DNA from 3 places in the Savagea faecisuis genome. Region 3 is predicted to be linked to each of the others. Evidence: riboswitches for the same ligand, from Rfam matches in the RefSeq annotation. Region 3 holds a riboswitch; each other region holds the start of a gene.

Region 1 (10,314 bases), on a different contig from region 3:
AAGCAGTTTCAATGGAACTCGGTGGTAAATCACCAATTATCGTATTTGACGATGCGGACTTCGATCGTGCATTAGACGCATGTATTTGGGGAATCTTCTCGTTCAACGGTGAGCGTTGTACAGCGAACTCACGTCTCTTCTTACAAGAAGGCATTAAAGATCGCTTCATCGAAGCATTGAAAGAGCGTGTTCTTAACATTAACTTAGGTAACCCACTTGACTACAACACACAAGTCGGTCCATTAATTCATAAAGAGCACTACGATAAAGTAGTAAGCTACTTACAAATTGCAAAAGAAGAAGGCTGTGAAGTATTCACATCTGAAATCTCTGAAGAGAACAAAAAAGGTAACTTCGTTGCGCCAACATTATTGTTAAATGCGACGAACGATATGCGCGTAGCACAAGAAGAAATCTTCGGCCCAGTTATGGCTGTGATGACATTCAAAGACGAAGAAGAAGCAGTGCGTCTTGCGAATGATATCGCATACGGTTTAGCAGGTTACGTTTGGACGAACGACGGCAAGCGTGGACACCGTGTAGCACACGCTTTAGAAGCAGGTATGATTTGGGTGAACGCTCAAAACGTACGTGACTTACGTACTCCATTCGGCGGAAGTAAAGATTCAGGTATCGGCCGCGAAGGTGGACACTACGGATTCGGCTTCTACACAGAGCAGAAGATCGTACACGTTGCAATCGGCAACCACCGAATTCCACAGTTCGGTAAGTAAGTTTTATTCCTCCATAATCAAGTAAATTTAAATATTTGAACGAGTGAGTCGGACGGGACTCGCTCGTTCCTTTTTTTGAATGGGCATTGCGAAATACCTTTCATTTCGCTATAATAGTAAAAGTCTGTCCCTATAGTGTAATGGATAACACGCAAGATTCCGGTTCTTGAAATCCGGGTTCGACTCCTGGTAGGGGCGTAATCAATAACGACAAGAAATCTAAAATGAGCATCCGTCATTTTAGATTTTTTTAGTTTGAAGTACTTTATCTATCTAAGAGAAGATCAAGCTCAAAATATAGTCCGTTGTTTCTCCTATCGCTAGCGAGTTGGAACCCTGTGAAAATACTCTCGAAACGAAATATTCAGAAAAGTTAATAAAAAGTGTTGACTTTCAAAAAAGCATCTTGTATAGTTATATTTAAGCTTTTCAACTACATAGTTTTTCCTTATCCAGAGCAGGGGAGGAATCTGGTCCTACGATCCTGCGGCAACCAGTACGAGAGTACAATGGTGCCAATTCCAGCAAGCATATGCTTGAAAGATGAGGAAGAGAACGAACGATGAATTCAGTCATTCTAACCTCTTCCTACTGGGAGAGGTTTTTCTTTATTTAAAAGAGAGACGGAAATCATCGTTTTCACTTTCTTCTAAACATAGTAAACCTATAGGAATTAACTAATATAAGAAAAGCAAAAAAGGAGAGAGTAAATATGACAACATTATACGCAAAAGAAGGCATTCAACAATTAGGACAATTAGCGAAATTAGCACAACAACCGAATAAAGCATTCGGTGCATGGAACCAAGCAGTATTCCAAGAAGGTGCATTATCGACGAAATTAAAAGAAATCATTGCAGTAGCGAGTGCGACGACGACAGGATGCGCATACTGCATCGATATCCATACAGGCGCAGCGAAAAAAGCAGGTGCAACGAAAGAAGAATTAGCGGAGGCAATCTTAGTTGCGAGCGCATTGAAAGCGGGAAGTGCATTTGCGCATGCGGCGAACGCATTCCGTTCATACGATGGAGAAGAAGGAGACACATTGTATAAAAAAGAATACTTCAGCAAAACGAATGAATTTGGCAAACTCGCACCAGATGCATTGAAAACATTCGTCGCGTTTTCGAACGAAGCGGTAGCGGAAGGTGTCCTTTCTGTAAAAGAAAAAGAATTGATTGCGGTAGCGATCGCACACATTACAGCTTGTGCTTATTGCATCGATATTCATACGAACGGGGCGAAAAAAGCAGGCGTGACGAAAGAAGAATTAGCGGAAGCGATTTTCGTAGCGAGCGCTTTAAATGCAGGGAGTGCATACGCTCACAGCATTAACGCATTAAATACTTACGACGCAAAATAAACCTTATGAAGAACGAAGGGAAGGAACGGGCCTGATGAACTTCTCGCAACCGGCATTCGCACGGTGCGCCATCCCGCAAGCATCGCTTGATAGATAAGGGAGAGTGACTTTCATTCTCCACCTACAATGAGGAGGAAGAAAACATGACTAAAAAACAAATTCATTTAAACGGTTTCGCACAACATACGGTATCACCACACGCAATTGGACTTTGGAAACATCCGGATCACCAAGGAAGTACACACGCTTCGACAGATTACTGGGTAAAGCTTGCGCAAACATTGGAAAAAGGAAAGTTTGACGCATTGTTTTTAGCGGATGTGACAGGCGTGTACGACGTCTACGAAGGAAGCAACCGCGCAGCGCTCGAACAAGCGGTACAGTTCCCAGCACACGATCCATTTTTAATCATTTCGGCAATGGCTCATGCGACGGAACGACTCGGGTTTGCGTTGACAGGTTCAGCGACATACATTCCACCGTATAAATTAGCTCGCCAATATTCGACACTCGACCATTTAACGAATGGCCGCATCGGATGGAATATCGTCACATCTTATTTAGAAAGTGAAGCGATCAACTTAGGTTTAGACGGCATGATTCCACATGATGAGCGTTACGACCGTGCAGAAGAATATTTAGATGTCGTGTACAAATTGTGGGAGAAAAGTTGGGAAGAAGGCGCACTCTTAAACGATCCAGAAGCGAATAAATATATCGATTCAACGAAAGTACACCCGATCAATCACGAAGGAAAATACTTTAAAGTACCAGGTGTCCATTTAGTAGAACCTTCTTTACAACGCACACCGGTATTATTCCAAGCAGGAGCGTCTGACCGAGGAACGTCATTTGCGGCAAAACATGCGGAAGGCATTTTCACGAATACGCAAAATCAAAAAAATGCGACAGCCGAATTGCGTGAATTTATCCGTCAATTAGAACCGAAACTTCAAAAATACGGCCGCACACGTCAAGATGTGAAAATTATACCAGCTGTCGTAACAGTCGTTGGAGGAACGGAAGAAGAGGCGCAGAAAAAATTCCAAGAACTTCGCAGTTATGTCGATTACGACGGGGCAGCAGCTCTTTTATCCGGTCACTCAGGCATCGACTTCTCAAAATTCGATCCCGATAGCTACGTTGAAAATATTGAAACGAATGCGATTCAAAGTCGCTTAAACAACTATACGTCGACCGATCCGAATCATAAATGGACGATTCGAGAAGCGATTCAATATCACGGTTTCTCATTAGGTTCAGAAGTGATTGTCGGTACACCGGAACAAATCGCCGCTCGTTTAGAAGAGATTTCAGTAGAAGGCGATGCGGACGGCTTTAACATTCGTCAAACGGTGAATCCGTCTACTTTAGAAGATTTTGTCGAAACGGTCGTGCCAGAATTGCAGAAGCGTGGCATTTATCGTACAGATTACGAAGGGGAAACATTGCGTGAACATTACTACGGTAAAGGGCAACAACGTTTACAAAACAATCACTACGGCCATAGCGTGCAATTAGAAAAAGAAGCACTCGTGTAAGGAGGAAGCGACATGACGACAACGACAGTAACGTTACAAGAAGAACTACTTCAATTTGTCCCAATATTTCGTGAACGAGCAAAAAAAGATACTGTGTTCGGTCAATTTCCGAAAGAAAACATTCAAAACTTGATCGATGCTGGTTATACGAAGTCTCCTCTATGTACTACAGATGGAGGGCAAGGCTTAACAGCAAGTGAACTCGTTCATTACCAGCAAATTGTCGCTTCAGGAGATGGCCCGACAGCGGTCGCAATCGGTTGGCATGTGAGCACATTGTATGCGATTTTACGTGATACAACATGGCCAGAAAAGACGAAGCGATATGTAATCGAAGAAGTGAAAAAAGGAGCGCTCCTCAACTACGTCTTATCGGAAAGAGGAGCGGGTAGTCCGACCCGCAATGCTGGTCCACAAACGACAGCGAAAAAAGTAGAAGGGGGCTATCTCATTAACGGTCATAAATCGTTCGCAACATTAGCACCAGCTCTTGATCTCTTTATTATTAGTGCGAACTGTGAAGGTGAAGAAGCGCTCTTCGTCGTACCGAATTCTGAAAGCATCACAATCGATACATCTGCTTGGGATAGTGTAGCGATGAGAGGAACGGCGAGTAGCGATGTATATTTAAAAGATGTTTTCGTAGAAGATCATCATTTCATTAAATATGTCAATATCGCACATGCGGTGCGCAATTCACCAGCGAGTTTATTACATATTCCCGCATGTTATATCGGTATTGCGCAAGCAGCGAGAGATGAAGCGTTCGCCTTCGCTCGCGCGTACGTTCCGAGAGGACGAGAAACAGCGATCATCGATGCGGCACATATTCAACAGAAGCTCGGTGAAATCGAATGGCGTTTAGCGACAGCGACGAGCCATCTCGCATACGGCGCGCTACTATTTGACGAAGAACGCTCTTTTGAAGAAGTGAGACGTATTTTATCAAGTGCGAAAATTACAGCGACACATTATGCGATTGAAGTCGTCGATCTCGCGATGCGCATCGTCGGGGCGAGCGGATTATCTGAAAAAAGTATTTTATATCGCTATTATTTACATGTGCGCGCAGGACTGCACAATCCGCCGTCAGATGATGAAATTTATACGTATTTAACAGAAACAGCACCGTAAAGAAGAGGTAATCATTTTCTATTTTAGAGGATGATTACCTTTTTTATGTAAAAAGTGATAAACTATATTGGTATATCGAAAAGGAAAAGACGTTTCTTTTCTATTCAAAGTGGGAATAGATTAGGTAGTCTTACAGATGAATGGAAGGAAGAGATGTATGCGAAAATTTTATTCAATTTCCATCTTTTTAATTAGTTTAGCGCTCGTCGCGTTCGGGGTGTGGATCGTCTTCAATCCGACGGTATCATTGCGTGTCTTTACATTATCGATCGGGATTCTTTTACTCATTCACGGAGTAGTCGAAATGATTTCTTTCGTCGAACAACGAAAAATATGGAACATTTCCTTTATCTTTCTCGTAAATGGATTGTTGTCATTCGTCGTCGGTGGAATTACATTGTTCGTTCCTGATTTAGCGGAGCAAACATTCGTGTACATTTTTGCAATTTGGTTACTTTTATCATCGCTCATCCAAATGTACGCGGCATTCTCTTTGCGCGATGTGAGAGGATGGGGTTGGTTACTTGCGGTAGGCGTCATCATTTTCGTCTTTGCGATTGCCTCCTTATTATCAAAAATGACAGTTGCCTTCGTTGTCAGCTTGTCATTTGGTTTGTATTTTATCGTGCAGGGTATTGGATTATTTGTCATTTGGTTATTACTACGTCGCGTAACGCGTCGTACAATTTATCGAGATTAGAAAGGTCGTGGAATGTATGAAAAAGTGGTTAGGTCCTTTAATCGGGATCCTCGTCGTGTTAGGGATAGGTGCGGTTTTATTAATCTCTCCTTACAACAACCTCGTCACATTATCAGAATCTGTCGATAAACATAAAAGTGAAATCGACAACAAATTACAACGCCGTATGGATTTAATTCCGAACTTAGTCGAAACGGTGAAAGGTTATGCATCACATGAAACAGAAGTGATGACGAATATTGCGGACGCTCGTTCTAAAATGGCCGGCGCATCGACAACGGCAGAACAGTTAGAAGCGAACGATGAATTATCGAGCGCGCTTTCTCGCTTACTCGTCGTCGTTGAAAATTATCCAGAATTAAAAAGTGATACACATTTTACGCAGTTAATGGATGAACTCGCAGGAACAGAAAATCGCATTAGTGTGGAACGTGGTAAATATAACGAAGCAGTCCAAGTGTACAACAATAAAGTGCAGCGTTTCCCTTCTAACATTGCGGCGAAAATTTTCGGATTCGAAAAACGTCCGTACTTCGAAGCGCAAAAAGGAGCGGAACAAGCACCGACAGTCGATTTTGGAAACGGAGCTAAGTAATGATGAGACGGTGGTTCGTCATCGTCACACTGCTTACGATTTTCTTTCAAGTTCAACCTGTTCAAGCATTAAATCATCAACAGTACGCTGTGCAAGATCGTAGCGGTGTACTTTCTGCCGAGACGAAACAACAAGTAACAGATTACGCTTTTGCGCTCCAACAAAAAACGGGCGCAGAATTTGCGGTCATCATTCAACCGAATACGGGCGATGATCTCGTCGTCGATTATGCGCATAATACATTTCAACAAATGGGCCTCGGTCAAAAAGGAGAGGACAACGGTGTTCTTTTCGTCATGACGACGGAGGAAAATCCGAACACAGGCGAAGCGAAGCAGTTGCGCTTTGAAATCGGTTACGGATTGGAAGGCGCCTTACCGGATGGAAAGGTCGGGCGCATGTTGGATGAAATTGCAATTCCTTATTTACAACAAGGGGACATTGACGCCGCGATTTTGCAATTGTATAAAGCGGTATACAATGAAATTATGATTGAATACGGATTAGATGGAGAGCAAGTGCTCGTCGACACATTGAATGGTGAGTACGATAGCGAGTCTTCAGACGAAGGCATTTCCATTTGGGTCATCATCGCCATCATCATTATCGTGTTACTCCTTTCCTCCGGTGGCAACAAAGGTGGAAAAGGACCGAGAGGACGTAGCGGAGGCGGAGGCCCGCCGATTTTCTTCCCGACAGGTTTCGGTGGAGGATCAGGAGGTAGCTCAGGCGGCGGTGGCTTCGGTGGATTTGGTGGCGGCGGTTCAAGCGGTGGAGGAGGTGCAGGTCGTTCATGGTAAAATTAACATTATATATTAATGACAATTGCGAGCTTTGTGATGAAGCGATCCAATCGATTGAACTCGTTCGTCAAGATGTCGATTTGTTACTCGATGTCGTGTCGATTGCGAAAGACGATGAACTTCAACGAAAATATATGTTGGAAGTTCCCGTCTTACTCATCGACGGAGAACAAAAGTTTCAAGGGCAAATTACGTACGGAGAACTGCTTGAAACATTGTTAGATGAATAAAAATGAGCGACGGACTGTATAAGTTCGTCGTTTTTTGTTTGATAAAATAGACAATATTTCATAAAAGTAGACGTGAAATGATTGCAACTTTAGAAGCAATCACCTATAATAAAAATTGTTAGGCATATTTTTTTAACCTAAGTGGGACGAAAAATGTTCGCAGGGACAAATTTCAACCTCTTGAGTAGGAGGGGATGAAAACATGGAAAGATTAGAAGCCCAATGGATGATGGTTCCCGAGATGAAGGCATTGCTTGAAAGTCGCTATACGATATTGCGACATGTACAAGCGAGCGGCCCGGTCGGCAGACGAAAGTTAGCTGAAATTGTCGGATTGCCAGAACGAGAAGTGCGTGCAGCAGTCGACTTTTTACGCGACACGAATTTAATTCGGGTCGAAAAAGAAGGCGCGACGATTACAACATTAGGATTTGATCTCTTAACGTCACTCGAAACGATGATGAACGATTACATCGGTCGAACGACGATCGCAAGACGAATTGCCGAGCATTACGGCATTCGTGAAGTGCGAATTGTGGACGGAGATAGCGATCATTCCGAAAGTACGAAGCTTCTCATCGGCGAACAGGCAGCTCATGCTCTCGAACAACTTGCCACATCCGAGCGACAAATTGTCGCGGTAACGGGTGGGACGAGCGTCGCTTCCGTACCACAGTTTTTATCCGGTCATTCACTCGTGCAAAACTATTTATTTATCGCAGCGCGAGGCGGAATGGGAGATGCCATACCACTTCAAGCGAATTCCATCGTTTCGACTTTCGCAAAAAAGGGAAATGCTTCATATCGAGTATTTTTCTATCCAGATGAATTGAGCGAACGAGCGCACGAAGTGTTACAAAATGAAAAAGAAGCAAAAGAGATGATGGCACTCTACGAACAAACAGACATCGTCATTCATGGAATTGGCGTCGCGGAGAAATTAGTGAAGTGGCGTAACAGTTCTGAAGAAGTAAAAGAGAAAATTAAACAACAAGAGGCAAAAAGTGAAGCATTCGGTTATTATTTCGATGCGAACGGAGATGTTGTCCATCGCATTCGCACAGTAGGAATACAATTAGAACATTTACGAGAAGTACCACATATTTTCGCATTAGCAGGTGGGAAAAAGAAAGCTGAAGCGATACTTTCTTATTTAAACATTGCACCGTCTCAAACAGTACTCATTACAGATGAAGGCGCTGCAAATGAAATGATTAAACAGATTCAATTTAAATAAATGATAAACAACTTACATGGAGGGATTTTATTATGACAGTAAAATTAGCAATTAACGGATTTGGACGTATCGGACGATTAGTATTACGTGAAGTAGTAGAGCGTGACGACATCGAAGTAGTAGCGGTGAACGACTTAACAGACGCAAATATGCTTGCACACCTTTTAAAATACGATTCAGTTCACGGTACATTCCAAGGTGAAGTTGAAGCGAAAGACGGCGCATTCCTCGTGAATGGCAAAGAAATTAAAGTATTCGCTGAAAAAGATCCAGCAAACTTACCATGGAAAGATCTCGGCGTAGACGTCGTTGTTGAATCAACAGGTGTCTTCCGCGATGCAGAAGGACTTCAAAAACATATTACAGCAGGTGCAAAACGCGTCATCCTTTCAGCACCAGCAAAAGGCGATGTTGCGACATTCGTTATGGGTGTTAACCATACAGATTACAACCCAGAAACAGACGTTGTCGTATCGAACGCATCATGTACGACAAACTGTTTAGCACCAGTAGCGAAAGTATTGAATGATGAATATTCAATCGAACGTGGTTTAATGACGACGATTCACGCATACACAAACGACCAACGTATTCTCGACTTACCACACTCAGACTACCGTCGTGCGCGTGCAGCAGCAGTATCAATGATTCCAACGACAACAGGAGCGGCAGCAGCGGTATCGAAAGTTATTCCTGAATTAAAAGGAAAATTAGACGGTATGGCAGTGCGTGTACCAACATCAAACGTTTCAATGGTTGACCTCGTTGTCGAATTAAAAGAAAAAGTAACAGAAGAACAAGTGAATGCATTATTAAAAGAAGCAGCAGAAGGCCCATTAAAAGGCATTTTAGCTTACAGCGACTTACCACTCGTTTCAGTGGACTACAACGGTGCGAAAGTATCTTCAACAGTTGACGGTTTATCAACGAAAGTATTAAACGACAACATGGTGAAAATTATCGCATGGTACGACAATGAAACAGGTTATGCTACACGTTGTGTCGATTTAGCACTTTACATGCAAGAACGTGGATTATAAACCGATAATCAATAGCCAATCACGGATGAACCTACTATAATAAGAAGTGGGTAAGGGGGAAAGCGGACTTATCCGTTTTCTCCCTTTTTGTATATTCAAAAGAAGATGAAGGAGTGTAGTTTTCATGAAGTCAAAAATGACGATGAAAGATATCGATGTTCGAGGGAAGCGCGTTTTCGTTCGTGTCGATTTTAACGTACCGATGAAGGATGGCATCATTACGGATGATACACGAATCCAAGCAGCATTACCGACGATTCAATATTTAGTAGGCGAAGGCGCAAAAGTGATTTTAGCGAGCCATTTAGGTCGTCCAGGTGGAGAAGTGAAAGAAGAATTACGTCTCGCACCGATCGCAAAACATTTGGCGACATTGCTTGATCAAGAAGTGGAAGCACTTCCAGAATCAATCGGTGAAACGGTTGAAGCGAAAGTAGCTGAAATGAAAGACGGAGACGTCATCTTATTAGAAAACGTTCGTTTCCACGCAGGTGAGCAAAAGAACGACGAAACATTGAGCAAAGCATTCGCAAACTTAGCGGACGTCTATGTGAACGACGCGTTCGGCGCAGCACACCGTGCACACTCGTCAACAGCAGGCATCGCATCATTCGTCGATGTGAGCGTATCAGGCTTATTGCTTGAAAAAGAAATCGAAGTGCTAGGCGCAGCGCTCGAAACACCGAAGCGTCCATTCACAGCGATCATTGGTGGAGCGAAAGTAAAAGATAAAATCGGTGTCATCGATTACTTACTCGACAAAGTCGATCACTTATTAATCGGTGGTGGCTTATCGTATACGTTCTCGAAAGCACAAGGACATGATGTTGGAAACTCACTCGTCGAAGAAGATAAAATTGACCTCGCAAAAAGTTTTATCGAAAAAGCAGAGCAAAAAGGCGTCAGCATGCACTTGCCGACAGACGCTGTCATC
Region 2 (10,314 bases), on a different contig from region 3:
TGCGCACCGTATCAATCGTTAAAACGATCGCTTCATAGCCAGCTCGTTCAGCACGTTGCACCATACTTTTCGGTAAATCTTCGTCCACTGTCGACCAATACAATTGGAACCACTTCGGACTATCGTTTGTCGCTTCTTGTATAGACTCAATCGAATAGCTCGATACCGTACTTTGAATAAACGGAATTCCAAATTTCGCTGCTGCGCGACTCGATGCTAGTTCCGCCTCTTCATGCGCCAGCTTTTGCATACCGACAGGCGCAAATAAAATAGGTGTGTCATATGTTTTACCGAACAACGTAACCGATGTATCCACTTCAGACACGTCGGTTAAAAAACGAGGAACGATTGCCCAACGCTCAAAAGCACGACGGTTGTTACGCAACGTCTCTTCTCCACTCGCTCCAGAATAAATGTAGCCGAATGGATTTTTTTCGAATTTCTTTTGCGCAGCTTCATAAAGAGCTTCCACCCCTACCGGAAAATCTGTTTTTGCTGCCGTCACCTTTTTAAAAAATGCGTCTTCTACTCGTTTACTCATCGTTCCTCACCTTTCCTTAATCTCGTTTTAATTTTGATGCAAAATAGTTTCCGAGCGACTGAATTCCTTGAACGAGAATGATTAAAATGAATACTGTCGCATACATAACTTCAACTTCGTATTGAATGTGACCGTAACGGTATGCCAAGTCTCCAAGTCCTCCCGCTCCGACTAAACCAGCCATCGCAGTAGCTCCGATTAAGCTAACTGTCGCGATCGTTAGTCCTAAAATAATTGCAGGACGTGCTTCACGAATTAAAACATTCCATACGATTTTACGACGTTTTACACCCATCGCTGTATAAGCTTCGATTACTCCTGGGTCGACTTCAAGAAGTGCTGACTCCATCAAGCGTGCGATGTACGGTGATGTATAAACGACGAGTGGTACGATTACCCCTTTTACACCGATGATCGTACCGACGATTGCTTTCGTAAATGGAATGATGAAGAAAAGCAAAATGATAAACGGTACAGAACGCACGATATTTACTAAAATATTTAAGACGTTGTAAACAAATTTATTCGCAAATAACGCATTCGGTCTCGTTAAGACGAGCAATACGCCTAAAGTCATCCCAATGATGACAGAAAATACGAGTGAAATTAATGTCATTTGGAAAGTTTCGATGAGGGCTTGCCACATGAGCGGGCCCCATTTCGCTGTAAATTCTCCCATCTTACAAGACCTCCTCTACGTATACGCCGTTCGCTGTTAAATATTGGACAATCGTTTCATCACGTTGTCCTTCTAAATGAATGACTAAGTTGCCGACTATGCCATTTTTCAGTTCAATAATGTTTGCTGATAAAATATTCGGTTTCACATGAAACTTCTCTGTTAATGACGCGATTAACGGATCTCCTGTCGCATCACCGACGAACGTTAAGCGCAAAATATAACCGTCTAACGTTAACTGTTCGATTAAAGCTGGCGCAAGCTGACGTTGAGAAACCGCATTTAAAAACTTTTGCGTCGTCGGATTTTTCGGTTTCGTAAATAACTCAATCGTCGTGCCTTCTTCAATCACTTGTCCTTGCTCCATCACGTACACATGATCACAAATCTTTTGAATGACGTTCATTTCATGTGTAATGAGCAAAATGGTAATGCCTAATTCTTTATTAATTTTCAACAATAAATCTAAAATAGAATCCGTCGTTTCAGGATCGAGCGCGCTCGTCGACTCGTCGCTCAATAACACTTCAGGTTCTTGAGATAAAGCACGAGCGATCGCTACACGCTGTTTTTGTCCTCCTGATAACTGACTCGGATAAGCATTTTTACGTTCAGACAGACCGACAATTTCTAAATAACGTTCTGCACGCTCATTCGCTTCTTCGTTAGAAATGTTTAACAAGCGCAGTGGAATCGTAATGTTTTCAAAGACTGTCGCTGTTTTTAATAAGTTGAAGCTTTGGAAAATCATGCCGATATTTTGTCGGACTTCGCGTAATTGGGGAAGTTTTAAAGAAGTCAATTCGATTCCATTAATGATGACTTCTCCAGATGTCGGACGCTCTAATAAATTTACGCAACGAATTAACGTACTTTTTCCCGCACCACTATAACCGATTACTCCGTGAATCTCGCCTTTTTTTACGTGGAGATTCACATCTTTTACTGCTTCGACGACACCTTGTTTCGTGTCGAATGTTTTGACGACATTGCGTAATTGAATCATGACGCCTTCTCCCTTCTTACCAAGCTGGTAAATATGAACCTTGAAATTCTTCTTCAATAAATTGCTTCACTCGCTCGGAGTGATACGCTCGTTTAATTTTTTCAATGACTGGATCGTGCTCGTTCTCTTTACGCACGACAACGTAGTTCACATATTGTGAGTTTGTCGATTCTGCATAAATCGCATCTTCCGTTAACGTTAAACCATGTGATGCTGCGTAGTTACCATTAATCACCGCAACGTCCACTTCTTTCAACATGAGCGGTAGTTGAGACGCTTCTAGTTCAACGAATTGTAGTGAGCGCTCATTGTCGATGACATCTAAAGGTGTAGCGGTGTCACGCTTTTTTTCATCGAGCGTAATGAGTCCCGCTTCTTCAAGTAACATGAGCGCACGCGCCCCGTTCGTTGGATCATTCGGAATTCCGATTTTAGCGCCCGACGGAGTATCTTGAATGTCTGAAATTTTTTCAGAATAAACACCCATTACACTCAGTACCGTCGGGATGACAGCTACTAAATCCGTTCCGTGATCTTCATTGAATTTATTCATAAACGGTTGATGTTGATAGTTATTTAAATCAAGTTGACCTTCTGCTAGTGCTGTATTCGGCATAATATAATCCGAGAACACTTTCAGTTCCACTTCTAAACCATCTTCAGCTGCCACTTCTTTCACGACGTTGAAAATTTGTTCTTGTGGTCCTGCGGTTACACCGACGACCACTTTTTCTTCACTCAATGGCTCACTCGCTTTATCTCCACAAGCCGTTAACAACAGTGCAAAAAATACTAACCCAACATATTGTAATACTCTCATTGTCATTCTCCTTCATTTTCATTTATTTATGAAAAATGAAGAATGATTGCGTTCTACTCCGGTGATTTTATTTAAAAAAACTTATCTTTCAAATCATTTGATTTGCAGGAATTAGCACCTTGCTCTCTTTCGAAAGTCGGTTGCTGGAAGTCATCGGGCCTGTCCCTCAGTCACTCTGGATAAGTAGATTGAAATCGTTCTTCATTTACATCCTACCATTTTGGTAAATAAGAACCTTTAAACTCTTCTTCAATAAATTGTTTCACTTCATCTGAATGGTATGCTTTACGTAACTTTTCAATTACCGCATCATTTTCATTCTCTTTGCGTACGACGATGTAGTTCACATATGGTGAATCTATTGATTCTGTATAAATGGAATCTGTCGATGGATTTAATCCGTGTGATGCAGCGAAGTTACCGTTAATGACGGCTAAGTTCACTTCGTCTAACATCAATGGTAATTGTGCCGCGTCTAATTCAACGAATGATACATTTTTCTCGTTTTCCACGACGTCTAACGGTGTTGCATTATCGCGTTTCGCATCGTCTAATTTAATGAGTCCTGCTTTTTCAAATAATACGAGTGCACGTGAACCGTTTGAAGGGTCGTTCGGAATACCGATTTTCGCGTTTTCTGGAACGTCTGCGATATCGTCAATTTCGTTTGAATATACACCGATTGCACTTAAAATTGTAGGAACTGCCGCAACGAGATCTGTTCCGTGATCTTCGTTAAATTTATCCATGAAAGGTTTATGTTGATAGCTATTCACATCAAGTTGACCTTCCGCTAATGCTTTGTTTGGCATAATATAATCCGAGAATACTTTTAACTCTACGTCTAAACCATCTTTCGCCGCTACTTCTTTCACGACTTCAAAAATTTGTTCGTGTGGTCCACCTGTCACACCGACCAACACTTTATCTTCACTTAACGCTTTACTCTCTTCTTCTTTATCGCCGCCACATGCTGCTAACAATAAAGCTGAAATGACGAGTAGTAAGCTCATACGAAATAATTTTTTCATCTTTTTCTCCTCTTTCTTTTTCGAATGATTCCGAAATTCATGTTCCAAAATAAAAAAACTGCTTCTCTCATTTACTGAAAGAAGCAGTCAAATTATCATTTGCCTTCGCTTATCTTTCAGAATAAATATTCTGTAGGAGTTGGCACCTTCCTAATAAATTAGGGGTTGCTGGACGTCATCGGGCCTATCCCTCGGTCGCTCTTGATAAGTAAAATATAAAGTTTGGAAGTATTTCGTTCTTTCGAATTTAATGTGACTCAATTATAGGTGACGCTTTTTTATTTGTCAAACCTTTTTGAAAAGTCACTTTACACAACTTTAAATTTCTTTTTAAACATAGTGAGCACATATGGTAAAACCAAGAAAATAAATGCCGTAATTATTAATCCTAAAGAAATCGGACGTTCCCAGAAAATTGCATAGCTACCATTAGATATAGATAAAGCTTGACGGAATGATTGTTCCATCATTCCACCTAAAATAAATGCTAATATGAAAGGTGCTGGTGGAAATGAGAATAACCGCATTAAATAGCCAATAACCCCAAATAAAATCAATAAATACAAATCAAACTTACTAAAACTCACCCCATAGACACCCACTAAACAAAAGATTAAAATCAATGAAATCAGCATACCTTTTGGTATATATAAAATCTTTGCAAAATACGGAATCAGTGGCAAGTTCAATACTAACAACATAATGTTCCCTATATACATACTAGCAATTACACCCCAAAATACGTCTGGGTGATCTGTTAAAAGCATTGGACCTGGTTGAACTCCGACTACTAAGAGAGCCCCTAACATAATTGCTGTAGTTCCTGAACCAGGTATACCTAGTGTCAATAAAGGAACAAATGACCCTCCTGCAGCAGCATTATTTGCTGATTCTGGTGCTGCTACTCCAACAATATTTCCTTTTCCAAATGAATCAGGGTTTTTCGATAATCTTTTTTCAGATATATATGCTAAAAATGACGCTATTGTAGCTCCCGCTCCTGGTAACACACCTATAAAGAACCCTAGAATAGATTGACGACCTACAGGAGCAGCCATTTCTTTCACTTCTGACTTTTCAATTTTCAAACTCCCGATACTATTTTCTCCTTTTTTAAATAAACTTTCTTTCCTGGAAATAATCAAAGTAGTAACTTCTGCTAATGCGAAAAGCCCAAGAGCTATAACTAAAAAGTCAACACCATCTAGCAAATTAGCACTTCCAAATGTAAAGCGTTGAGTCCCTGTTTGAGCATCTATTCCAATAGTAGCTACCATAATACCTACAGTCGCTGACATAAATGCTTTTACAACTGAACCATCAGAGAGTGATGCTATTGCTGTCAAACCTAGTAACATTAAAGCAAAATATTCACTTGGTCCAAATGTAATTGCGAGTTTCGATAATTGAGGTGCTACTAACATCAATCCAATTGTCGCTACAGTGCCTCCAAAGAAGGAAGCTATCGCAGCCGTTGCTAAAGCTTTTCCTGCTTTACCTTGCTGTGCCATCGGATAACCATCAAATGATGTTGCAACTGTCGAAGCTACCCCTGGAGCATTTAATAAAATAGACGATGTAGACCCACCAAACACTGCTCCATAATAAACACCTGCCATCAAAATCAAAGCGGAAGCTGGTTCCATACCATAGCTCAATGGAATCATTACTGCGATCGCACTAATGGGACCTAACCCCGGCAACATACCTATTACAGTTCCTGCCAATACCCCTAAAAATACATACATAATGTTTTCAAGTGTCAATGCTACCTGAAAACCATAAAGAACACTTTCAAATGCTCCCATTTTTTTCACCCCAATCTAGTTAAAATGGTAAAATTCCTTGTGGCAAATATATTTTCAAAATATAATTAAACGAAAAATATAAAACAAATGTAAATGTTATAGAAACAACCATTGATATTTTCCAATTTGAATAACCATACATTCTCATGGTGATCACTAAAAATAAAATCGTAGTTACTACAAAGCCAAGTATTTCAAACAAAGTAACATATGCTAATAAAGATACAATCGTTGCAATTAATAAAATTAAATCTTCTTTTTTTATTTGCCTCTTTATTTTTTCTGCTTCTGATTCCTCTTTATTTTGTATAAATAAAATAATAGATAAAACAATTAATAAAAAACCTAACCCTTTCGGTAATATGTCAGAATCTATTAAAGCATACTCAAAATTAGGTAACTGATAACTTAAAAATAAATATAATAACGCAAATAAGAATAGTACAATAGATATTTTTCTATCTGTTGTATTGACCATATTTTCACCTCTTTACAAGAGTAGCGAAGTGAGTGTACTCACTTCGCTACCTTTTAATTTTGTTCTCGTAATCCAATATCAATCATTAATTTTTCAATTGTATCATACTGCTCATCTAGGAACTTTTTGAACTCTTCACTTCCCATCCAATTTGGTTCCCATCCATACCTTTCTAACTCTTGTTTCCATTCATCTGTTTCACTCATCTCTTTAAGAGCTGCTTCATAAAACTTTGCTGCCTCAGGACTCATGTTTCCTGGCCCCATCATACCGCGCCAAATAATAAACGAGTCATCAATTCCTTGTTCAATTAGTGTCGGAAATTCTGATACGATTTCATCTTGTAAACGTTCAGGCGCTGTAATAGCTAATACACGAATATTTCCAGCTCGATATTGTTCTACAGCTTCCCCTACGTCAGTCGACATCACATCAACTTGTCCTCCTAATAACATTGTCATTGCATTTCCATCTTGTGCTGATACGTATTTAACATCCTTCACATCTACTCCTGCAACCCCAACAGATTTAATGAATTGCATATGATCCATACTTCCCGGTGATGACACACCAACAACCGAAACTGATGTAGGATCATTTTTCATCGCTTCAATCAAATCATTCATATTTTCATAAGGTGAATCGGCGCTAACAATGTATGCACCATAGTCTGCTGTTAAAGCTGCAATTGGTGTAAAGTCTTTATGACCTAAATCCGATTGATTATTTAGGGGCACAAACATAATCGGTGGTGACGTAGGGAAGAGTAAATGGTCATCTGTATCTTTCGATTTTATATATGACCAACCAATAGATCCTCCTCCACCCGGTTTATTCACAACTGCAAAACGTTGTTCAACGATTTTTTGCTCCTCCAAAACTTTTGCTACTGTTCTAGCTGTTGTATCCCATCCGCCACCTGCTCCAGCTGGCGCAATAATCTCAATTGGCTTTGATGGTTTCCAATCTGTTGCCTCTTCTGACCCTCCATCTGTACTTGGCGCTTCTGTCTTCTCATTATCGCCACATGCAACTAAAATTAATGTAAATGATAAAACACTTAAAAATAATAGCCATTTTTTCTTCATTCTTTTATACCCCCACTTTAAAATAATATTTATATCACTTTCCGCTCTTCTCCCATTTCCCTTTAGAGTATTTAATGAAAAACGGTAAAATAATAAACAAAAAAACTACCCGATAAACATGCATACTTGCTATTAATGTAGCTGATATATCTAAAGAAAAAGCAGTCGCAGCCATTTCGGCAGCACCTGCAGGAACTGTCCCTAAAAGACTTGTAGAATAATCTAATCGAGTGACTAAAGAAAATAAGTAAGCGTTTACAAAAGCGGTCATGATAAACGCCAACATGATGAAAACTATCGTATGCCCTACTGTAAATAATTGAGCGAGTACCTCTCTATTAAATCGAACACCAACTAGTAAACCGATTATTACAGGACCAAATCCTACAAAAGAATTAGGCGGTAACATGACCGATGGAAATAAGTTCGAAAGTAGAAAACTTATAACCAATCCATATAATAATGTACCTCCTGGCAAATGATATATTCTATCTAATAAAATAACGAATAATACTACTATTAAATAAAAACTAACCTGATTAAATTCAAACGATGAAACGACTAAATTTTCATTCGTTAAATTAGGATTTATCAATTTAATCACGAAAGGAATAATGATAACAAACATTGTAATTCTTAATGTATGTATTGCCGCAACAATTCTATCATCTGCTCCATAATCTTTACTAAGTCCTATCACCTCTGAAGCCCCTCCAGGGATACAACTAAAAAAAGAAGTAAGAGGATCAATCGTTGAACGCTTTATTAAATAACTACTTAATAGAGTCCCTATAAATAACGCTATTACAATTACCAAACTAAAAGGCACTATAACAGAGGCCAACTCTTGAATAACATTTGTATCGATACGTAATCCTATTGTAGCCGAAACGAATGCTAGACCTATTTTGAAAATAACTGGGGAAAATACAACTTCTCCCTTTACTATTCCATAAAGAATACCTATCAAAAGAGATCCCATTATCCATCCTGCTGGGATGTTTAAATAATTAAATAATAGACCATTACTATAAGCAATACATAAAAGTAATATTTGTCGCATGAGATATCACACTTTTCTGATGAATCTTTATATAATTCATTCCTTGCAATCTATTATTATACATTCAGAGAAAAATCGCAACAATTTTCTGATTTTTCTATCTTTTGATACTATTTGATAGAATTATAAAAAGCATAAATACCGATTTTTCCAAATCAAGTACCTATGCTTTCATACATCTAATCACTAGATTTCTTTTTCTCGATATGTGGTTTTACGTATTGTTCCACAAGTTCTCCAGTACGATGGAATTTCGCTACTTTCGCATTCGGATCTCCCGGAGCTGCATTTTGTAAGACGACGAGGAAGCGAGTTCCTTCAATCTCACCCGTCCCGATAAAGTTTTGTCCTGCTTCAATCGTATAGCCTGTTTTTAAGCCGTCGATATATGGCAAATAGGCTGGTTGCCCTTCGAGTGCTAAGTTCGTCGTTTTTGCATAGTAACCGTTCGGCATCATATGCCCTGTCAACGACGTATATTGTAAAATTTGCGGATAATTCGTAATGAGCGCTTCCGCTAAAGTAGCTAAATCACGCGCACTCGCTCGGTTGTATTCATTCGGCATCGTCAACCCCGTCGCATTATCGTACGTCGCATTTGTCATTTCGAGACGATGCGCACGTTCGTTCATCATACGTACGAAATTTTCTTCTGTTCCTCCGAGCGCTTCCGCTAAAGCTACTGCTGCATCATTTGCGGACACCGTCGTGATCGCCTTTAATAAGTCTTCAATGCGATACGTTTCACCACTTTTTAAGCCTGCACTTGCGAGGCCACTAATTTGATACTTTTGGAAAAAGTGAGGCGACAAAACAACCGTATCATCAAGCGTTATTTCGCCTGCTGCCATCTTTTCCATCAAAATGTAGAGCGTCATCGTTTTCGTTACACTCGCTAATCCTAATGGCGTATCGATATTGTTCGCGTACAAAATTTCTTTCGTTTCCATATCGTACACAAGTTCAGACGATTTTTCATATTGCTGTTCGGGCTCGACTAACGGAACGGCTGTATGAATAGTCGGTGCGGGAAGTTCTTCTTCAACGATGTCTTCCTCTACGATTTCCTCTGACTCTGCTGATGATTGAGCAGATTCAGAACGGTCTACCATTTGCCAAATCAACACGCCGTTTATAACTAATAAAACAACTAATAGAAACAATTTCTTTTTCATCGTGATCCACCTTTAATTCTAATCGTTTCTATTGTACGCTATTTCACTCGCATTTTCTTCTGAAAATCGTCCCATTATATAGCTATCATCTTACATATTCACGAATGGCTTCGTTCATTTTCTCAAATTTCTCTGTCTGTTTATCTTGACGAGGAACATTTAACATGACAACTACGTAGCGCTCGCCATCTTGTATACCTGTCACAATGTACGTGTCGTTCGCACGGTATGTGTAGCCTGTTTTAAACCCGTCTACTCCAGTTCTCGCTTGGGGCATTCCAGGTAATAAATGATTCGTAGACCAATATTTTTTTCCACTTCGTGTTACGTAATGCGTCTTCTTTGTCGTTTCTAACACTTCAGGATAATAACGTAAATGGAACTGCACTAATTTCGCCAAATCTTCCGCAGAAGCTTCATTTACTGGTCCACTTTGATCCAATCCCGTTGCGTTGATAAAATTCGTTTTCTTTAAATCCATTTCATTCGCATAATGATTCATATTTTCAACAAATTGTTGTTCTGAGCCGTTTAATAAAAGTGCTAATGCCATCGCGCTATCATTCGCTGAAGTAATCATCATACTTTCATATAACTCTCGCACTGTATAACTTTGTCCAACTTG
Region 3 (10,314 bases):
TCGGAGCTTTATTAGTTGCAGTGGGGTTAAACTTCTTCCTCATTAATGCCAACGTCTACTCAAGTGGGTTCGCTGGTGTCGCACAATTGATTTCCACCGTCGCTCAACAGTTTTTAGGCCTCAACTGGGGAACCGGTGTTTTACTCCTTTTTCTCAACATTCCTGTATTAATTTTAGGCTGGTTTAAAGTAGGAAAAGGATTTACGATTTATAGTATTATTTCGGTCGGCTTTACGACATTCTTTCTAGAAATACTTCCTGTCATTTCTTTAACAGATGATATCATTTTAAATGCGGTAGCAGGAGGAACGTTAATCGGAGTCGGTATTGGAATTACGATGAAATTAGGTGCTTCTACAGGAGGTATGGATATCGTCGTCATGCTTCTCGCGCGCATTAAAGATCGCCCTGTCGGCATTTACTTTTTTGCGATGAACGCGGTCATCGTCTTCTGTGCGGGTCTGTTATTCGAACCAGCTAACGCATTGTATACGATGGTCGGCTTGTACTTAACGTCTAAAGTGATCGATGCGATTCATACGAGCCACGAAAAACTTACGGTCTTCATCATTACCGAAAATGGCGAAGCGTTACAAAAGGCCATTCATGAACGGATGGTGCGTGGTATTACGGTCATGCCTGCGATGGGTGCATATACGAAACGAGAAAAAGATATGCTGTATCTCGTCGTCACACGTTACGAGCTTTATGACTTAGAACAAATTATTAAAGAAATCGACCCGTTCGCTTTCACGAACGTCGTGCAAACGGTCAATGTGTTCGGCTTCTTCCGAAAAGAAGGCGAAAGCTTGCAAGAAATGGAAGCGAGACGATACGCTCAAAGCTAAAAAAGCGCTACGACTTTTACAGTCGCAGCGCTTTTCTTTTATTTCGATGTCGCTTTTTCGATCGCTTGATCTAAATCAGCGATAATGTCTTCAACCGATTCTAAACCGATTGATAAACGAATTAACTCTTCTGGGACTCCTGCTTTTTTCAAATCTTCTTCTGATAATTGTTGGTGAGTTGTCGAAGCTGGGTGAATGATCAATGACTTCGCATCTCCAACGTTTGCTACGTGTGAGAAGATTTCCACGTTATCGATGACGTCACGTCCTGCATCACGTCCTCCTTTAATACCGAAGACGACGATTGAACCGTAACCGTTTTTCAAATATTTTTTCGCTAAGTCATGAGATGGGTGATCTTCAAGACCTGGATATGTGACCCACTCGACTTGCGGATGGTTTTGTAAGTGCTTCGCTACTTTCAATGCGTTTTCGTTATGACGGTCAACGCGTAAGTGTAACGTTTCAAGACCTTGTAAGAAGTTGAATGCACTATCAGGATCGAGCGCTGGACCGAAGTCACGCAACAATTGAACGCGCAATTTCGTTGCAAATGCCGCTTGCGGTACGTCTACACCGTAACGAATGCCGTGATATGACTCATCCGGCTCTGTGAAGTAAGGGAAACGTCCTTGCGTCCAGTCAAATTTCCCTGCGTCTACAACGACACCACCGATTGTCGTACCGTGTCCACCGATCAATTTTGTCGCTGAATGGATGACGACGTCCGCTCCGTGCTCAATCGGATTCAAGCCGTATGGTGAAGGGAATGTATTGTCTACGAGCAATGGTAAGCCATTGTCATGTGCGATTTTTGCAATCGCTTCGATATCGAGAACGTGAAGCCCTGGATTACCGATCGTTTCAGCGAAAATTGCACGCGTCTTATCTGTAATTGCCGCTTCATACGCTTTCGGGTCCGTAACGTCCACTAATTTCACTGTAATGCCGTAGCGTGGAAGTGTCGTCGTGAATAAGTTATATGTACCTCCGTACAAGTTGCTCGCTGCGATAATTTCGTCTCCTGCACTCGCAATATTTAAAATTGAAAATGCGATAGCTGCCATTCCTGAAGAAAGAGCAACCGCTGCTGTTCCACCTTCTGCCTGTGCAACGCGGTCTTCAAAGACGCCCACTGTTGGGTTCATAATACGTGTATAAATGTTACCCGTTTCTTTTAAAGCGAATAAGTCTTGTGCGTGTTGTGAGTTTTTAAATACGTAAGATGTCGTGCGGTGAATAGGAACAGCAAGTGATCCTGTATTCGGGTCTGGTTCTTGTCCTGCGTGAAGTAAAATTGTTTCTTTGCCATAATTTTTTGTCATTGAAATTCCCTCCTAGTCATTGATGGAACGAGCTTTGGGGAGATTCAATCTAAATTGAAAACCCCCTTCTCAAAATAAGAAGAGGGTTGTAAGTTCTGTTCGCCTCCCCTTATCTTCCAGGTAGTCAAACCTGTAGGAAGTAGCACCTTTGTGAAATTTCACCGGTTGCCGGGCATCATAGGGCCTAGTCCCTCCGCCTCTCTGGATAAGAGTGTTGTTATGTCGTTTTCCATCTTGTGACATAGTATATAATTAAACCTTTTCGAAAGTCAAGAGAAATTATAAAATATTTAGAATATTGTTTTTTATTCACGTTTGAAGGCCTTATTTAGTATACTGAAAAGAAAAAGGAGGCGATTTTAATGCTTCTATGGAGTAGTATTGCGATTGTCCTCGGTTATTTATTCGGTTCCTTACACGGCTCAATCTTGGCAAGTCGCTTATCTGGGCGCAACTTAAAAGAACTCGGAACGAAAAATGCAGGCGCTTCAAATGCCTTTATCGAACTCGGAAAAGGATACGGCATATTAGTTGCTGTCGTCGATATCGCGAAAGGAGCGATTGCGATTGGGGTTATCGCATGGTTACTTCAGCAATTTTCGACTATTGAGACAGATTCATTATTTTTCTTTTATACACTCACTGGAACATTTGCCGTCATCGGTCATAACTTTTCCGTATGGATGAAATTTAACGGCGGAAAAGGAACGGCGACGATGATCGGTATGATGCTCGCTCTCGATTGGCATTGGGGGTTGTTTGCACTCGTCGCATTCCTCATCATTACGTGGTTAACTGACTATATCGTGATCGGTGGACTCATGTTGTATCTCGTTTTAATTGTCGAAACGTTAACGAAGCATTCCGTCCTAAGCTTTTGGGTCGCGCTCGGGCTGTTAGTCGTGATGATTTATCAACACCGAGAAAACTTTGAACGCATCCACTTAAAAACAGAAAAGCGCGTATCTGCTGCTTTTCGCTCGAAATAGAAATGGTCCGCCTCACGAATTTCGTGGGCGGACTTTTTTTAAGAGTGGTGAACCGCGCAACGGTTCGGACCAATCTCCAACTCTTGCCATTCTTCAATTGACGCTTCTTCCATACCGCGATTCAATTCTACAATACGTTCAAAGTTCGGTGGCTTCACAGAACTTGCTGAACGTTCTACTTGCGATAAAAATTCTTCTTTTGACGCTTCAAACATTTTCTCATTTTGCTGACGAATGGCACCTAACGTATTTCCGATGTAGCGACTTTCGTTCAACTCGGTTTTTAAATCGGCATAATGTCCCGGTAAGACGATGACATCATCTGCAATTTGAGCGACTTTCGATTGAACGGTATCGAATAAATCTTCCGCCCATTCGCGCACTTTATTCCCTAAATCTGGGCGACCGAGACCACTAACGAAAATCGTATCTCCCGAAAAGAGCAAGCGATCATTGACGAAAAATGAGACGCTTCCCGGTGTATGTCCAGGTGTTTTCACTGCGAGCACTTCTAACTTCACTTGCTCAAAGCGAATTTCATCATGATTTTCTAAAGGTTCAAAGTCGAACACTGCTCCTTCGCTTTTCATAATGTAATATTGTGCACCTGTTTCGTTTGCTAACATGCGCCCTCCTGAAATGTGGTCCGCATGTAAATGCGAGTCAACGATATGTGTAATGCGAGCACCGTGCTCTTTCGCAAAGTTTACATATACGTCTGTAAATCGTGCTGGGTCGACGACGAGTGCTTCCTCTCCTGAAATGACCATGTATGAGAGACAACCTTTTCCGATACGGATAAACTGGTAAACATCGACATCCTCATCTTCGTACACTTTAACAGGAGCTAACTCTTCACTCCACGTCTGCATACCACCTTGTAAATAAGAAACATCATACCCGAGCGGTTCAAGCAATTCCGCAGCGTACACGGACGAAATTTCTTTCGCGCATACGACTAGAATCGGACGGTCTTTCGGAAGTTCTTCAATATGTGCCTCCGGATTTTCTTTCATCTCACTGTAAGGTACGTTGTACGAACATACTTCTGGACCTTCTATTTTCCAATCAGCGAACGCATCGCGCGAGCGCACGTCTAATACGCAAATCTCTTCTCTATTTAAAATCGCTTCCGCCACTTCCGTAGCAGTTCTCGGTTGTACTGTCATGAACAATTCCTCCGTTCTTTATTTTCATTATCATATCGAGCGTATTTTCACTCGTCAACTAACGTGTTTATCATTTGACGAAAAAAATCCTCTCAACACAATCGTCGAGAGGATCGATTTTAAAATTAACGACTTTTCACAAGTAAATCCACTGCTTCTTGAACAATTTCCTCTTGTGTTTTCGGCTCTTCACTATCGGTTTGTTGAATGCAATCAATCAAGTTAGAACTGACGATAACACCGATTGTACGGTCGATTGCGGAACGAGCGGCCGTAAGCTGAGTGACGACATCTTTACATTCTTTTTGCTCTTCCATCATGCGCAAAATGCCTTTAATTTGGCCTTCTACACGTTTGAGACGGTTTCGGATTTTTGCATCATAATCCGTCATTTGGATCGCCTCCTATTCGTTTATTCTTACATTTATTGTATACCCCTTAAGGTATGAAGTCAAAATTTTTGATTGCGGGGTAAAAACATTACAACATGCATTATAACCGATTTTGTGGTATAATCATAGTGAGTTGATAGGGATTATCTAATTCAAATACAACCTTACTGTCGTCGTCCATCGTATGTTTCGGACGATTTTTTAACTTTCGACGCACTAAGGTGAGGGAGGGAATTCGATTGTCATTTCCAAGACGGGAAAAAAAGGTTTCGGATTTCGTCGCAGCACGCCAAGTGGATGAGAAAATTGCATTCGTTCGAAACGACCACGAAGTGACCGGCACGATTCATAAAATTTTAGAAAACTCAGTCATCGTTCGTATCTCTGATCGCGATGCCGAGTTGATCGGAGCACCATCCGATTTAACAGTCGTTGCCCATAAAAACTATTCGGTCGTGTAATACGAAAATTCCTCTATACGAGAATGTATGGAGGAATTTTTTTGCATAATTATGTTATTATAGTATTGCTTAAATATGTTTTAAAAGGAGAATGGCTATGAAACAAACATTGATTGATCGCCTCTCAACGTATGCAAAAATCGACACGCAATCTGATGACGCAAGTACGACGACCCCTTCTACTCCAGGACAATGGGATTTGTTGCATTTGTTGCAAGATGAGATGAAAGAAATCGGCTTACAACAGATTACGTTAGATGAAAACGGTTACTTGTTCGGTACACTCCCTTCTAATGTTGAAGGGAAAACACCGACGATTGGACTGCTCGCCCACGTCGATACGGCGACAGACTATACAGGAAAAAATGTACAACCACAAATTCATGAAAACTATGACGGGAAAGATATTAAACTGAATGAAGATGTCGTAATGCATGTTGCAGACTTCCCGAACTTAAAAAATTATGTCGGTCATACGTTAATGACGACAGATGGCACGACGTTACTCGGTGCCGACAATAAAGCGGGAATTGCAGAAATTATGACGGCGATGGAATTTTTAATCGAACATCCTGAAATTCCTCGCCCTACATTCCGCATCGGCTTTACACCGGATGAAGAGATCGGCCGTGGCCCTCACAAATTCGACGTCGAGGCATTCGCTGCTGACTTCGCTTATACGATGGACGGTGGTCCAATCGGAGAACTTCAGTATGAAAGCTTCAATGCTGCCGCTGCGACGGTGACATTCCGTGGTGTCAATATTCACCCTGGGACAGCAAAAAATAAAATGGTCAATTCGATTTTAATTTCGCATGAATTTCAAAAAAGAATGCCAGAAGATGCGGTTCCTGAAAAGACAGATGGTTATGATGGTTTCATTTACTTAATGGACGTTCAAGGAACGACGGAAGAAACGACTCTTTCTTACATCATTCGAGACTTCGATCGCGATGCTTTTGAAGAGAAAAAACAGTACATGTACGAGGTCGAAAAAGAACTTCAACAATTGTACGGAAAATCCTCTGTCCAAGTAAACATTGAAGATCAATATTTCAATATGCGTGAAAAAATTGAACCCGTGATGGAGATTGTCGATGCTGTCGAACAAATTATGATTCAACTCGGCATAAAACCGATTATCGAACCGATTCGCGGTGGCACAGATGGCTCACAACTTTCTTATATGGGCTTACCGACGCCAAATATTTTCACAGGTGGAGAAAACTACCATGGGAAATATGAATTCATTTCAATCGACAATATGGAAAAAGCAGTAGAAGTCATTATTGAAATTAGTAAACATTTCGCTAAAGCGCAATAATTGAAAAGACGTCAAACGAAGTTAAACATTCGTTTGACGTCTTTTTTAAATAATAAAGCCTAAGCGCTTCGCTTCAAATGTAAGTTCTTCTCGAAACTTTGGATGTGCGATTTGAATAAGTGCTTCCGTTCTCGCTTGAATGGACTTTCCGTACAATTTTGCGACACCGTATTCCGTCACGATATGATCGACGTCATTTTTGCTCGTCGTCACGACAGAACCTTTCGTTAAATGAGGCATAATGCGTGACACTTCACCATTTTTCGCCGTCGAATGCATGCAAATATAGCCTCTCCCCCGCTTCGCAAAATGGACAGCACGCGCAAAGTCCGCTTGTCCTCCCGTAGAAGAGTAATACGTCCCGCCAATCGTTTCTGAAGCGCATTGACCGTAAAAATCGACTTCTGTCGTCGCATTAATGGAAACGATATTATCTTCTTTCGCAATTTCCATCGGATGGTTGACGATATCGACAGGGAGTAATTCGATCACTGGATTATGATGCAAAAATCGATGGAGACGTTCCGTACCTAATGCGAACGTTCCGATTAACTTCCCACGATTCGTCATTTTCGCTGAGCCATCGATGACACCCGCCTTCACTAAATCGACGATCCCGTCTGAAATTAACTCACTATGTAACCCTAAACTGCGGTGATGTTTCAATTTATGTGTGACAGCATTCGGAATCGAGCCGATCCCAATTTGTAACGTATCACCATCTCGAACACGTTCCGCAATAAAATCCGCAATTTGCAAATCCGCTTCCCGAATGCGCGGTTCTGGTACTTCAATTAAAGGCACGTGATGCTCGACGTATCCTTTCACTTGGCTAATATGAATTTGATTGCCGCCAAATGTGCGTGGCATATGTTCATTCACTTCCACATAAAACGGTACTTTTCCAATCAATGGCGAAATATATTCTGCTTGCGTTCCTAACGAAAAATACCCGTGTTCATCGATCGGTGAAACGACAGCTAATACCGCTGATAAATGTGTCGACTGACGCAATATTTTAGGCATTTCATGAAAGACGTTCGGAACGAGTTCAATATGACCATCTAAATAAGCTTGCCGATTCGCACCACTTAAAAAATAAGATACGTGCGTTAAATGGCCTTTCATTTTGCCATACATATAATCTCTTTGTTGAACGGGTAAAATTTGATGAATTTTCACACGTTCTAATTGTTTATGTTCTTCTTCTAACCAATCTAATAAAAGGCGTGGCTCCCCATGCCCTAAAGGTAAAATTAAATCTGCAAAAGGTTCAATCTTGTCAATAAACTGTTGTTTCGTTAATCTCTTTGACATCTGGTACTAACACCAACTTTCAATATCGATTATATTTATCTTACAATACTTTCAAGCACGGTCAATACATAATTGTCACATCTATAAAAAAACCACAAACATATCATATGCTTGTGGTTCATTTTTAAACGGTTTTCGTCACCGCTTTTTTAATATCTTGTCGATGTTCATAAATATTTTTCACGATCGCTCGAATGACGGCATACGTCGGAATCGCAATTAAAATTCCGAGGAACCCTGCGATATTTCCAGCAGCTAAAATGAGTGTAATGACCGTAAGTGGGTGAATCGACAATGTTTTCCCCATAACGTTCGGCGTAATTAAGTTACTATCCGTCTGTTGGGCAATGAGTGTGACGACTCCGACCCAAATGACGAGCGAAGGCTCTTGTAAAAACCCGATAATAATAGCAGGTACGACCGCAATCCAAGGACCGATAAACGGAATTAAATTCATAAACAATGCAAAAATCGCAAGCAATAACGCATATTCCAAACCGATCAATGAATACCCGATAAAAATTAACGTCGCTAAAATGGCACTAATTAAAAACTGGCCTTGAATGTAGTTTTTCAATACGTCGTTAATATCTTTCATCGTTTTCTCGACCCAACGTTTACGTTCGCCGGTGAAAAATTGCGTGACGAACGGAATGAACTTCTCATGATCTTTCAACATGAAAATAAAGAAAAACGGAACGAGAATGAGTAAAAACATCGCTTGGAAAAATGATTGTAAAAATTGCACGATCCATTTCCCAAAACCGAGGGCGACATCTTGTAGTGAGTCTGCCGCTTCATCGATTGCTGTCTTCACATTGTCTGGTAAGTCTTTACGCTGTTCTAATGCGTAATCTTTAACTCCTTCCAATTCTTTCGCTAAGCCTGGCGCATTTTTCACAAATGTGTTCACCTGTTCTCCTACAGGAGGACCGATGATTGCGATAAAGATCCATATGATCAGACCAAGCCCTGCTAAAATGGACAAAATACTCGCCCATCTCGGAAATTTACGCTTTTCTAAAAAATGCTGAATCGGTTCCGTCATATAAAATAAAACGCCCCCTAACAATAGCGGGAAGAAAATCGTTTTCGCTATAATGATGAAAGGTGTAAATAAAAAGCTAATGCTTAAAAAGTATTTTACAATTAAAATAGCAAGTAATATTCCTACCCCTACTTGAAACCAACGTTTATTCGTCATGGCAACCTCCTAATACATTCGATGTCTTTAGTATACCTGTTTTTTCAAATTTTCGTTTCTTTTATGTGTTTAGATTGCAAAAAATGTGGAATACGTATTGTAGAAACTTTTCCAGAGGAGGAAATGAACATGAGTGAATTCAAAAATAAAGCGAAAGGTACTTTCAATGAATTAAAAGGGGAAGCAAAACAAAAATTAGGTAAAGCGATGGACGATACTTCAATGCAAGCGGACGGCTTAAAAGACGAAGTGAAAGGAAAAGCTCAAAAGAAAATGGGCGAAGTACAAGGCGATGCGAAAGAAGCATACAGTGAAGCGAAAAAAGATGTCGTCGACAAAGTGGACGAATTAAAAGAACGTTACGTCGACAAAAAAGAATCAAAATAATGTTTATTTTTAACGACTTTCCGAAAGAAGTCTCCCATCCTCAAGGAGTGTAAAGGTGCGAATAGCACCAATGAGTAGGTGGGAGATGAATTTCGGTTGGCTTTAGCCAAAGAATTTGGTAAAATATAGACATAATGTTCTTTGACAACTGGATATATGGAGTTGCATACGGAAATAAGAGCGAAAACCAAGCCCCTCGTATGCGTAAAATATCCAAGGTACTAAAAACATTGCGTATCAGTAGGGTTGGAATGCCCCGAATTCACGCTCGTGGAGAACACATAAGACTTGCTTGCAAGCTATGTTCGTGGAAGCGAGAAGCCCCCACTTCAAACGAAGTTAAGTGGTGGGTAGTTCACAAGCTGTTGTTTGCATGAGAGGCAAATGACAGTTTTTTTGTGTCTTTAAAAACAAAAAATTCTGCTTTCCGATCCAAGATGGAAAAGCAGAATTCATTTATTTATGAGCACGTACGAGATCCATCGGTGTAACGATGCCTAGTAATTTTTCTTTTTTTCGGCCATTTTCTGTAATGAGTAAAGCTTCGATTCGATTACCAGACGTAACACCTTTTTGGAAAATCTCTACCGCTTCATAAATCGGCATATTTTGACGGACGAAACGATAGGATTTTTTACGTTTCTCATGTTGGTGAATGTCGCGGAGTTTTGGGATTTTTCCTTTCGGCATTCCTTCTGTCATTCGATCTGATAACCAGTATGTAATTCCCATTGCTGTAATCATTCCTATAAAATTTTGTTTATCATAAAGCGGAAATTGATTGAACTTTTGTTCGCGAATGAGTCGCAAACCGACTAATAAAGAGTCATCCGCTTGTAGCGTAACGACCTTTCTCCGGAACAAATTACCTACGGTCACAGGTTTCGTAATTTTTCTT

The links. Region 3 has a riboswitch for S-adenosylmethionine ahead of ACFQ0V_RS00245 (O-acetylhomoserine aminocarboxypropyltransferase/cysteine synthase family protein). Riboswitches for the same ligand answer to the same signal wherever they lie in the genome.
Region 1: it holds a riboswitch for S-adenosylmethionine, as region 3 does, so the genes downstream of both, ACFQ0V_RS08075 (LLM class flavin-dependent oxidoreductase) here and ACFQ0V_RS00245 (O-acetylhomoserine aminocarboxypropyltransferase/cysteine synthase family protein) in region 3, are expected to answer to the same signal.
Region 2: it holds a riboswitch for S-adenosylmethionine, as region 3 does, so the genes downstream of both, ACFQ0V_RS10640 (MetQ/NlpA family ABC transporter substrate-binding protein) here and ACFQ0V_RS00245 (O-acetylhomoserine aminocarboxypropyltransferase/cysteine synthase family protein) in region 3, are expected to answer to the same signal.

The regions. Positions count from the first base shown of each region.
Region 1 is NZ_JBHTJF010000025.1:870-11,183, forward strand. Features, by position in the region: gene hpaE (5-carboxymethyl-2-hydroxymuconate semialdehyde dehydrogenase) at 1-734, shown strand, start outside; tRNA gene ACFQ0V_RS08065 (tRNA-Arg) at 861-932, shown strand; SAM riboswitch class I at 1,180-1,284, shown strand; gene ACFQ0V_RS08070 (carboxymuconolactone decarboxylase family protein) at 1,447-2,100, shown strand; SAM riboswitch class I at 2,101-2,200, shown strand; gene ACFQ0V_RS08075 (LLM class flavin-dependent oxidoreductase) at 2,244-3,641, shown strand; gene ACFQ0V_RS08080 (acyl-CoA dehydrogenase family protein) at 3,654-4,775, shown strand; gene ACFQ0V_RS08085 (HdeD family acid-resistance protein) at 4,933-5,475, shown strand; gene ACFQ0V_RS08090 (LemA family protein) at 5,492-6,070, shown strand; gene ACFQ0V_RS08095 (TPM domain-containing protein) at 6,070-6,870, shown strand; gene ACFQ0V_RS08100 (glutaredoxin family protein) at 6,864-7,103, shown strand; gene ACFQ0V_RS08105 (sugar-binding transcriptional regulator) at 7,306-8,340, shown strand; gene gap (type I glyceraldehyde-3-phosphate dehydrogenase) at 8,373-9,380, shown strand; gene ACFQ0V_RS08115 (phosphoglycerate kinase) at 9,505-10,314, shown strand, end outside.
Region 2 is NZ_JBHTJF010000034.1:228,826-239,139, forward strand. Features, by position in the region: gene ACFQ0V_RS10625 (alpha-hydroxy-acid oxidizing protein) at 1-541, opposite strand, end outside; gene ACFQ0V_RS10630 (methionine ABC transporter permease) at 558-1,220, opposite strand; gene ACFQ0V_RS10635 (methionine ABC transporter ATP-binding protein) at 1,222-2,226, opposite strand; gene ACFQ0V_RS10640 (MetQ/NlpA family ABC transporter substrate-binding protein) at 2,243-3,046, opposite strand; SAM riboswitch class I at 3,125-3,232, opposite strand; gene ACFQ0V_RS10645 (MetQ/NlpA family ABC transporter substrate-binding protein) at 3,259-4,077, opposite strand; SAM riboswitch class I at 4,184-4,288, opposite strand; gene ACFQ0V_RS10650 (tripartite tricarboxylate transporter permease) at 4,386-5,885, opposite strand; gene ACFQ0V_RS10655 (tripartite tricarboxylate transporter TctB family protein) at 5,905-6,363, opposite strand; gene ACFQ0V_RS10660 (tripartite tricarboxylate transporter substrate binding protein) at 6,417-7,451, opposite strand; gene ACFQ0V_RS10665 (AbrB family transcriptional regulator) at 7,486-8,514, opposite strand; gene ACFQ0V_RS10670 (D-alanyl-D-alanine carboxypeptidase family protein) at 8,694-9,689, opposite strand; gene ACFQ0V_RS10675 (D-alanyl-D-alanine carboxypeptidase family protein) at 9,775-10,314, opposite strand, start outside.
Region 3 is NZ_JBHTJF010000001.1:37,092-47,405, reverse strand. Features, by position in the region: gene ACFQ0V_RS00250 (YitT family protein) at 1-848, shown strand, start outside; gene ACFQ0V_RS00245 (O-acetylhomoserine aminocarboxypropyltransferase/cysteine synthase family protein) at 887-2,173, opposite strand; SAM riboswitch class I at 2,280-2,385, opposite strand; gene ACFQ0V_RS00240 (glycerol-3-phosphate acyltransferase) at 2,536-3,162, shown strand; gene ACFQ0V_RS00235 (MBL fold metallo-hydrolase) at 3,201-4,331, opposite strand; gene ACFQ0V_RS00230 (metal-sensitive transcriptional regulator) at 4,457-4,723, opposite strand; gene ACFQ0V_RS00225 (DUF2187 family protein) at 4,963-5,184, shown strand; gene pepT (peptidase T) at 5,282-6,508, shown strand; gene ACFQ0V_RS00215 (acetyl-CoA hydrolase/transferase family protein) at 6,554-7,825, opposite strand; gene ACFQ0V_RS00210 (AI-2E family transporter) at 7,950-9,029, opposite strand; gene ACFQ0V_RS00205 (CsbD family protein) at 9,159-9,416, shown strand; gene ACFQ0V_RS00200 (CBS domain-containing protein) at 9,873-10,314, opposite strand, start outside.